One region of the Streptomyces sp. NPDC058335 genome, then DNA from elsewhere that is predicted to be linked to it. Evidence: riboswitches for the same ligand, from Rfam matches in the RefSeq annotation. Region 1 holds a riboswitch; each other region holds the start of a gene.

Region 1 (2,191 bases):
GCCGCCTGGGTCACCGGCAGCTCCGACACCCGGCTCGACGGCCGGGTCGGCTCGCTGCGCCTCCGGTTCGTGAGCGCCATGGCCGGGGTGCTCGGCGTCGGCGGTGACCTCTCCGGGCGGACGGCGGGGAGTCGGCCCAGGCGCGGGAGTGGATCGGTCTCCACAAGGGGAGCAGTCCCCTGGTGCGGCACGGCGACCTCCACCGGCTGCGGCCCCCCGGAGGGCCGACCGAGCACCGTCCAGTACGTCCGCGAGAACCAGAGCGTCGTCCTCGTCTGGCTCCAGGGGCAGCGCTTCGGCGAGCCCGCGCCCGCGCTGCGGCGGTGCGCCGTCGACCCGGCAGCGGTGTACGAATGCCGTGAAAGGGTCGAAGTTCACCGGAATGCGGTGCTGCTGCACCACGGGTCGTGTACCGGGATGCGTGGTGGCCTTGATGTGTCGGTTATCCGGCTGCGTCGCATCTGGGAGTTCTGTCCGAATTGGATTCTTCATTCCAACTCGCTCTGGAATAAGGGGCTCTGGGGTCATGTCACGTGAGCAGCGTCATATTCGTGACGTTGAGTCGCCCGTCATGTTCACGTAATACGGCTGTTTTCCAAGGGTGTTTATGGGAAAACCGGCCTCTCGATGCACGGAGGGTGACCGGAAATTCTCACAGGGGATCAAGAGAATGGCGCGAGGAGTGCAACCTTCGCTTGTACCTGTGCGTCTTGGTCGCTTACGTTCCACACCAATCCGGACGGACGCCCAATCCTGCCGCCGCCCGGAGACCGCACACTCACCCGTGAACGGCAGGAGCGGGGGACCCACAGGCAGTACCGCCTGTTCCGGTCTCCGGAACGGCTAGGGGTAAAGCCGCGCCTCGGCGCGGCCGGACATCTCCAGTCCGCACCCGACAGCTCACCTCGCAGGCGCCGGAGAGGAATTCGTCATGCCCGCAAAGGGTAAGCACCGCCGTCCGAAGTCCCAGCGCTTCACCCGTTCCATCGCCGTCGCCGGAACCGGCGGCGCCGCGCTCGCCCTGCCGCTCATGGGGGCCACCGGCGCGCAGGCCGCACCGTCCCAGTCGGCGCCGCAGTCGGTTTCCGCCGTCTCCGCCGCTTCCGCCCTTTCCTCTGTTTCGGAAAAGGCTGTCGAGACTGTTTCCGTGGCACAGAAGTCCGCGAAGTCCGCCACGGGCGCCAAGACCTACACGGTGCAGTCCGGCGACTACCTCTCGAAGATCGCGGACGAGCAGAACGTCAGCGGCGGCTGGAGCCGGCTCTACGCGGACAACCGTGAGGCCGTCGGCGAGGACCCGTCGCTGATCCACCCGGGGCTGAAGCTGTCGATCGGCAAGAAGGCCGCGACCGGCACGACCAAGTCGCCGTCCACTTCGTCCGGTTCATCCGATTCGTCGACCTCGTCGAAGCAGTCCTCGGGCTCCTCCGCGAAGTCGTCCTCCTCGGACTCCTCGGACTCCGCGAAGTCCTCCTCGTCGAAGGCGTCCACCACGCAGGCGGCCGAGAAGGCCACCGCCTCCAGTGGCTTCACCCTCCCGGTGGCGGGTGCGACCGTCGGCACCCCGTACAAGATGTCCGGCAGCATGTGGTCCAGCGGTTACCACACCGGTGTCGACTTCGTCGTCCCGACCGGCACCTCGCTCAAGGCCGTCGGCGCGGGCACGGTCGTCTCCGCGGGCTGGGGCGGCGCGTACGGCAACCAGGTCGTCATCAAGCTCGCCGACGGCTACTACGCCCAGTACGCCCACCTGTCCTCGCTCTCCGTCTCGGCCGGCCAGTCCGTCTCCGGCGGTCAGCAGATCGGCCTGTCCGGTGCGACCGGCAACGTGACCGGCCCTCACCTGCACTTCGAGATCCGTACCGGTCCCGACTACGGCTCGGACATCGACCCGGTCGCCTACCTGCGCTCGCACGGCGTCTCCGTCGGCTGACGTACCGCTCGACCTCCCGCCTGACAGACACGCCACCGAAGGCCGGACCCCGATCCCGGGGTCCGGCCTTCGGTGTTTCCGTCTGCCCGCACACCGGTGCCCGCACCTGCTCCTGCTCCTGCACCCACGCTCGCATCGACGCCCCCCCGCAACCGATCCGCGCCTGTTCGAGTTTGCGCGTTCATGATCGTTCCATTGCGGTCTTGTGGCAGGAGTGCCGGAGGTGTCGACAGGCGGAGCAGGGCGGGGACACAGTGA
Region 2 (2,191 bases), on a different contig from region 1:
TGACGCTGATCGAGGACTGGTGGGCGTACCAGATCTCGGTGCCGTCATCGAGGGTGAGCACGGTCTTGTACCCGTACGACCCGTCATAGCCGGCGGAGGTGATGGTGCCGCTGTGCACGGCCTTGATGAGCGTGCCGGTGGGGGCGGCGAAGTCGAGGCCGGTGTGGTACCCGGAGGACCAGTAGGGGCCGGCCTGCCCGAAGGTCGAGGTGATCGTGTACGAGGAGGTCGGCAGCGTGTACTGCTTGGCCAGCTCGGCGAGGCGCTCGGCCTCCGCCTTCTTGGCGGCTTCCTCGGCGGCCTTCTTCTTGGCGGCCTCGGCCTTGGCCGCGGCCGCCTTCTCGGCCTTGGCGGCGGCGTCGGCGGCGGCCTTGGCCGCGGCGGCCTCGGCGGCTTCCTGGGCCTTGGTCTCGACCTGGGTCTGCTGCGACTCGACCTGCGCCATGATCCGGCTGCGCAGCGCCTCACCGGCGTCGGCACCGCTGTCGGCGCTCTCGTCGGCGACGGTCTCGGCGCCGAAGGTGCTGAGCGCGGGGGCCGCCGTCTCCTCGGGGGTGTCGTCGTCCGAGATGAGGGAACCCACCGAGGGCAGGTCGGGAAGGGAGATGGAGACCGGCGACTTGCCGGTGTTGGCGCTGGCCATGCCCGCGCCGCCGACGGCGGCTATGACACCGACGCCGAGAACGGTGGAGCTGCGGGCGAGTCCGCCGCGCTGCTTGGCGACGCGGTGCTTTCCGCGCACCGGGCGAACGGAGTCCGCGGTGGGGTTCCATTCCTCCCAGGGGCCCTCGTCGGTGCGGTACGTGCCGTAGCCGAAGGTCTGCTGGGCGGGCACGGTGGGGGCTTCTGGGACAGGCCGGTTGGACGCCACGCGGGCGTGCTCCTTTCCTTCCGTCGCCTACCGGGTTAGCTGACGGGTTCGGAGCGGGAAGGTCTCCTACGCGCGTATACCGGCCGTGACTGTACGGCGGCTTCCGCGTGATTCACCCCAAGTTGGTGGTTCCCCGGTTCCCTTGCGGGATTCGGCGCGTGCGCACGGAGCCGACTCTTGTGACGGCTGGGACGACCGCGCTGCGTTATCGAACGTTAATAGACCCGGGGGCGGGATTCCAAGCCGTTCTGCTTGATCAACAACATTTCTGGCCTGGACTTTCGACCCACGACCGGTGAAAAACGGGCGAGTTGACCGCCGGACGGACACCCCTCAGGGGCCACAAGGGTTTTGATGGTGACTCAGATGTTATGCACAGGGCTCCGACGCGATCACGGAAGGTGACGTCAGTGCCGCCCCGAACGCACCGAGGGCCGGAATCCCATGATCAGGATTCCGGCCCTCGGCCTTGAGTAGCGGGGACAGGATTTGAACCTGCGACCTCTGGGTTATGAGCCCAGCGAGCTACCGAGCTGCTCCACCCCGCGTCGGTGTGACACCAGTCTACGCCATGCGGGGGACGCTCAGAACCACGGTCGGACCCGGGGGGCCGCGCAGGGGGTCCGTCAGAGCAGATGACCGTTCGGCGCCTTCGCCTGCACCTCGTACTCCGGAAGTACGACGACGTCCGCGCCCGCGGCGGCGAGCAGGCCGCTCCCGTCGGCGTCGGTGACGAAGGTGTCCGGCTCCCGCCAGGCCGTCACGACCCGGCGCACGCCCGCGTCGAGGATGAGGCGGGCGCACGGGGCCGGACGGGAGGAGCGCCGGGCGCAGGGTTCCAGGCTGCTGTAGACGGTCGCGCCGGCCAGCCGGGGGTCGGCGGCGTCGATCTTGGCGAGGGCCGCTTCCTCGGCGTGGACGACGGGATCGCCAGCCTCCCGGGAGTGTCCGCGCGCCAGCTCCGTGCCGTCGGCCGCCACCACGACGGCGCCGACGCTGAACGCGGTCCGCGAGGGCGGGCAGGCGGCGGCCAGCTCGCAGGCGAGGGCCAGCCAGTGCCGGTCGGCGGCGGCGGGGAGCGGGCCGGCGCCGGGCGCGGTGGGCTCGTACGACATGAGGACCACGTCCTCGATGCGCCGGGTCCCGACCAGCCGCAGGCGTCCACCCTGATAGCCCCCGGGGCCGAAGAGCCGGGGCGCGTCCGGGTCGCCCACGAACAGCGGGGCCGTGACGAGCTGGAGTTCGTCGGCGAGGCCGGCCTGGAGGAGCTGGGTGTGGACCGTGCCGCCACCCTCGACCATGAGGCGCCGTACGCCCCGT
Region 3 (2,191 bases), on a different contig from region 1:
GCGGACAGGGCGCGCAGCTCTACGACGTCGGAGCCGACCGCCTGCTGTGGTCGGTCACCCTGGACCGGGAGCTGGCCGAGACCGCGATCGGCAAGATCGAGGCCGAGGTGGGCGAGGTGTACGCGGCCGTCGACCAGGACGGCGTCGACGGGCTCACGCTCATCGAGCCTGGCTACCTGATGCCGCACCCGACCCTGCCGGCCCTGCGGGTCGGAGCACGCGACGACCTGTGGTGCGAGCCGATCAGCAAGGTGCTGCTGCGCCATCCCACCCTGTCCGACGACGAGTTGGCGGCGACGGCCCGTTCGGTGGTCGGCTCGCTCGCCACCGTCACGATGTCCGGGCCGGGCACGGTGGAGCTCCAGCCGTGCGGCGTCACCAAGGCGACCGGACTGGCCCTGGCGGCCGAGCACCTCGGGCTGAGGCCGCAGGACACGATCGCCTTCGGCGACATGCCCAACGACATCCCGATGTTCGACTGGGCGGGGCGCGGTGTGGCGATGGCCAACGCCCATCCGGAACTCAAGGCGGTGGCCGACGAGGTGACGACGTCGAACGAGGACGACGGCGTGGCCGTCGTCCTCGAAAGACTCTTCCCCTAGTCCCCCGGTCCCTGGGGCCTACCGGTCCCTAGTCCCTGGGGGCGACGGTCAGTACGCGCCGAAGACGTTGTCGATCGAGCCGTACCGGTGGGCCGCGTAGTTGCAGGCGGCGGTGATGTTGGCGACCGGGTCGTACGGGTCGTAGGCGGTGCCGGCCACGTGGTACGCGGCGAAGGTGGGGTCGATCACCTGGAGAAGGCCCTTGGACGGGATGCCCGCGGCCGCGTTGGAGTCCCACAGGTTGATGGCGTTCGGGTTGCCCGAGGACTCGCGCATGATGTTGCGGTAGATGCCGTTGTAGGTGCCCGGAATGCCCTTTTCAGCCATGATCGCGAGCGACTCGCGGATCCAGCCGTCGAGGTTGTTGGTGTACCCGGCCGTGGTCGTGGCGGCGGTCGTGGCCGACGCCGTGGTGGCCGCGGAGGCGCTGGTCGAGCCGATGAGCGGGAGTGCCAGCACGGCGGCGCCGGTGGCGGCGACGACGAGGGTGCGGGCGAGACGGGTACGGCGGTGCTGAGCGGCAGCGGGCATGACGAAGGTTCCTCTCCGGCGCCTACGAGGTGAGCTGTCGGGTTCGGGCTGGAAAGTGCCCGGCCGGCCGCCGTACGGGTACGGCGACGCGACTTCACCCCAAGCCGGTCCGGTACGTGCGTGACGTACGGCTCGGCGACTTACCTGGGTCCCCCGCTCCTGCCGTGCGTGAGTGTCGGTCGATGGGTTGCCGGGCGGCGGCAGGATTAGGCGTCTGCCCGACAGGCCGGGAACGTATGCGAGAGCACATGTCCGGAACAAGTGCCGGATTCACAGATCGCCCCTATTGACCATGATCAGATGCGTATGCCTGCTTGATCCTTTGCGTTCGCCAAGCCTCAACTCGCCGACGGGCAAAGCGGAATCACAACTTCCGGTGCAGGTTGCCCGCATGGCCGTGAAGTGAGCCAACTCACCGACGTCCACAACAGGGGTAAAACGGTCATTGAGCCCCAAGTGCCTTTTAAAGGGGCGGGTGTGGGAGCGGCGTCCGGGGAATGCGCTTCCGCCAGGTCCGGTGGAACACCACCTCGCCGCCCTCCGTGCACACGACCTCGTCGGTGGCGACGAAGTCCGTCTCGTCGCCGGTGACCTCCGAACGGGTCCGCACGCTCGTGTCCCAGCCCCGCTCGGGGCGGTGCAGCCGGACCGTCCGGTCGCAGCGGACCCGGGCCGACAAGGGATCGCGCTCGGTGATCGTGTACGTCGTCAGCGCGTCCTCGGTGTACTCCAGGCCGTCGGGGTACGCGCGCGTGCCGGCGTCCGGCGGGACGACCTCCAGCCGCCACTCGCCCCCGGCCTCGTCCCGCACCAGAAGCCGCTCGGGGCGCGGCCCGTCGAGAGTGGCGAGGACGCTCACCCCGAGGGGCGGTGCCTGTTCGGGCTCCTCGAAGGCGACGCCGGCGTCCGCCTCCCGGACCCGCGCCGGCAGTTCCAGCGCGCTGCCCGCCGGGTCCACGGTGAACCCCGCCGCCGACTCGGGCTCGGGCCAGACCCACGGCCAGTAGGCGGAGGAGACGGCGAGACGGATGCGATGGCCGGGCGGGAAGGCGTGGCCG
Region 4 (2,191 bases), on a different contig from region 1:
ACGGTACCCATTGTTTCCGGCCGGAACAAAGGGGGGTGGCCAACAGAAGGTGGCGAACGGGAAAAGAAAACCCCGCCCCGGTGCGTACGGGGGAACACGCACCGGGGCGGGGGACCGTGGGGACGGGGGCTCCCTCACGAGGCCTTCAGCGTGGCGGCCTCGGCTGTGAGGGGGCTGTGGTCCGGCTGGGAGCCGGATGTCACTTCAGGTGCAGCTGCTGACCCGGGTAGATGAGGTCGGCGTCCTGGACGATGTCCTTGTTCAGCTCGAACAGCTTGGCCCAGCCGCCCTTGACGTCGTGCGCCTCGGCGATGGAGCTGAGCGTGTCGCCCTTGACGACCTTGTACTCGCCGTCACCCTTCTTGACCTTCTTGCCGGTCGGGGTGGTGACCGTCTTCGGGGCCTTGGCGGCCGGGCGCTCGGCGGAGCGGGAGGCGCTCTGCTCCTCGGTGGAGCGCGTGGTGGTCTCCGAGGAGCCGCCGGAGGAGGAGCTGCCGGTGGACGACGAGCCCGTGGAGGCCGAGCCGCCGTTGTACGCGGCGCCGGACAGGCCCACGCCGCAGGACGGCCAGGCACCCTTGCCCTGGCCCGCGAGGACCTTCTCGGCGATCTGGATCTGCTGGGACTTCGAGGCCTTGTCGGCGGTGGAGGCGAACTGCGTGCCGCCGTACGCGGCCCAGGTGGAGGCCGAGAACTGCAGGCCGCCGTAGTAGCCGTTGCCGGTGTTGATGGACCAGTTGCCGCCGGACTCGCACTGGGCGACGGCGTCCCACTCGGAGGCGGTGGCGGCGGAGGCGTTGCCGGCCGCCATCAGCGGGGCGGCTATGGCGACGCCGGTGACACCGGCGAGCGCGGCGACACGGGTGGCCTTGGACGGGCGGCGGTGCTTGCCCTTGCCGGAAAACAGCATGGTGGATCCCCTCACCGACGCCTGCGAGGTGAGCTGTCGGGTTCGGGCCGTGTGAGTTGCCCGGCCACTCGCCCTCGGGAGCGCCGCTCCCTGGGACGTGTGGCTTCACCCCAAGCCGTTCCGGTCAACCGACCGGTCCGGCACTTACCTTGGGTCCCCCGCTCCTGCCTACGGCGCTTGCGCGACGACTGTTCCCGGGCTGCCACTGGCAGGATTCGGCGTTGCGACAGCCGGGGCTCGGGTTGCCGAGCGGTCCTGACGGTAGACACGCGCTCGGCGGAATTTCAAAGACGATCACGCCTTCTGAGACTCATCCCACACTTTCACCAAACCAGACATTCAGTGCGAAGCGTGACGTGAACTCCCGCTGCTTTTCCCGTTTTTCGGCCCTATTCGACCGCTGTGTCGAGCGTCTGACCGGCGGTGATGTTGTTCGGGTCGGCGCCGATGGCGGCCTTGTTCTCGGCGTAGAGGGCACGCCATCCGCCGTCGAGGGCAAGGGAGTCGGCGATGGAGGCCAGGGAGTCGCCCTCGCGCACGACGTAGGTGCTCGCGGCGTGACGGCCGGACGAGGCGGTGGTGGTGCCGTCCGGCGCGGGCGCGGCCTCCTCGGCGGTGGTGCCGCGGTGCCGGCCGGAGGTGAGGGAGCCCGTGTCGACGAGGCTCCAAGAACCCACATCCTGGACCGACTTGTCCGAGTCGTCCACTTCTGGGTTGGCCGTGGGTGAGCTGTCGCCCGACCCCGAGGCGCTCGCGTCCGCATCTGCGGGCGTATCGGACTTCGAGGAGCTGTCCGGCGTACCGGAGTAAGGGGACGAAGGTGACGGGGACGTCGAGTCCGTGCCGTCCAGGGACGATTCGGCCGACGGGTCGGCGGAACCCCCCGTGGAACCCGAGGATTGCGAGGAGTCGGTGGAGCCCGACGAACCGGACGAACCCTTGGACAGGTCGGACAAGCCGGACGACACGGAGGAGTCGGACGAGTCGTCCGCCACTCCGGTGTCCACGCTGCCCGCGCCGTTGTCCTTGGTGAGCCCGGACGTCAGCCCGCAGGTGCCCCAGGCGCCGATGCCCTGGTCCGCGAGGACCTTCTGGGCGACGGATATCTGCTGGTTGCGGCTGGCCAGGTCGGGGCGCTCGGCGAAGTCGAGGCCGCCGTACGCCTCCCAGTCCTCCTGGCTCAGCGCCAGGCCGCCGTACTCGCCGTTGCCCGTGTCGGCGCTCCAGGAGCCGCCGGACTCGCACTCCGCCACCGTGTCCCACACCGTGCCGTCGGCTGCG

The links. A riboswitch is a leader RNA that binds a small molecule or an ion and turns the genes downstream of it on or off. The one in region 1 is predicted to bind cyclic di-AMP.
Region 2: linked by a shared signal. The riboswitch ahead of ACFWJX_RS12485 (M23 family metallopeptidase) and the one ahead of ACFWJX_RS20095 (peptidoglycan DD-metalloendopeptidase family protein) in region 1 are both predicted to bind cyclic di-AMP.
Region 3: linked by a shared signal. The riboswitch ahead of ACFWJX_RS14205 (transglycosylase SLT domain-containing protein) and the one ahead of ACFWJX_RS20095 (peptidoglycan DD-metalloendopeptidase family protein) in region 1 are both predicted to bind cyclic di-AMP.
Region 4: linked by a shared signal. The riboswitch ahead of ACFWJX_RS05400 (transglycosylase family protein) and the one ahead of ACFWJX_RS20095 (peptidoglycan DD-metalloendopeptidase family protein) in region 1 are both predicted to bind cyclic di-AMP.

What each region holds. Positions count from the first base shown of each region.
Region 1 is NZ_JBHXHX010000009.1:260,186-262,376, reverse strand. Features, by position in the region: gene ACFWJX_RS20100 (alpha-galactosidase) at 1-537, shown strand, start outside; cyclic di-AMP (ydaO/yuaA leader) riboswitch at 770-927, shown strand; gene ACFWJX_RS20095 (peptidoglycan DD-metalloendopeptidase family protein) at 932-1,933, shown strand.
Region 2 is NZ_JBHXHX010000005.1:450,078-452,268, reverse strand. Features, by position in the region: gene ACFWJX_RS12485 (M23 family metallopeptidase) at 1-871, opposite strand, end outside; cyclic di-AMP (ydaO/yuaA leader) riboswitch at 879-1,038, opposite strand; tRNA gene ACFWJX_RS12480 (tRNA-Met) at 1,346-1,419, opposite strand; gene ACFWJX_RS12475 (dihydrofolate reductase family protein) at 1,498-2,191, opposite strand, start outside.
Region 3 is NZ_JBHXHX010000006.1:352,515-354,705, reverse strand. Features, by position in the region: gene ACFWJX_RS14210 (HAD family hydrolase) at 1-602, shown strand, start outside; gene ACFWJX_RS14205 (transglycosylase SLT domain-containing protein) at 651-1,133, opposite strand; cyclic di-AMP (ydaO/yuaA leader) riboswitch at 1,138-1,318, opposite strand; gene ACFWJX_RS14200 (CocE/NonD family hydrolase) at 1,597-2,191, opposite strand, start outside.
Region 4 is NZ_JBHXHX010000002.1:512,756-514,946, reverse strand. Features, by position in the region: gene ACFWJX_RS05400 (transglycosylase family protein) at 200-910, opposite strand; cyclic di-AMP (ydaO/yuaA leader) riboswitch at 914-1,096, opposite strand; gene ACFWJX_RS05395 (transglycosylase family protein) at 1,300-2,191, opposite strand, start outside.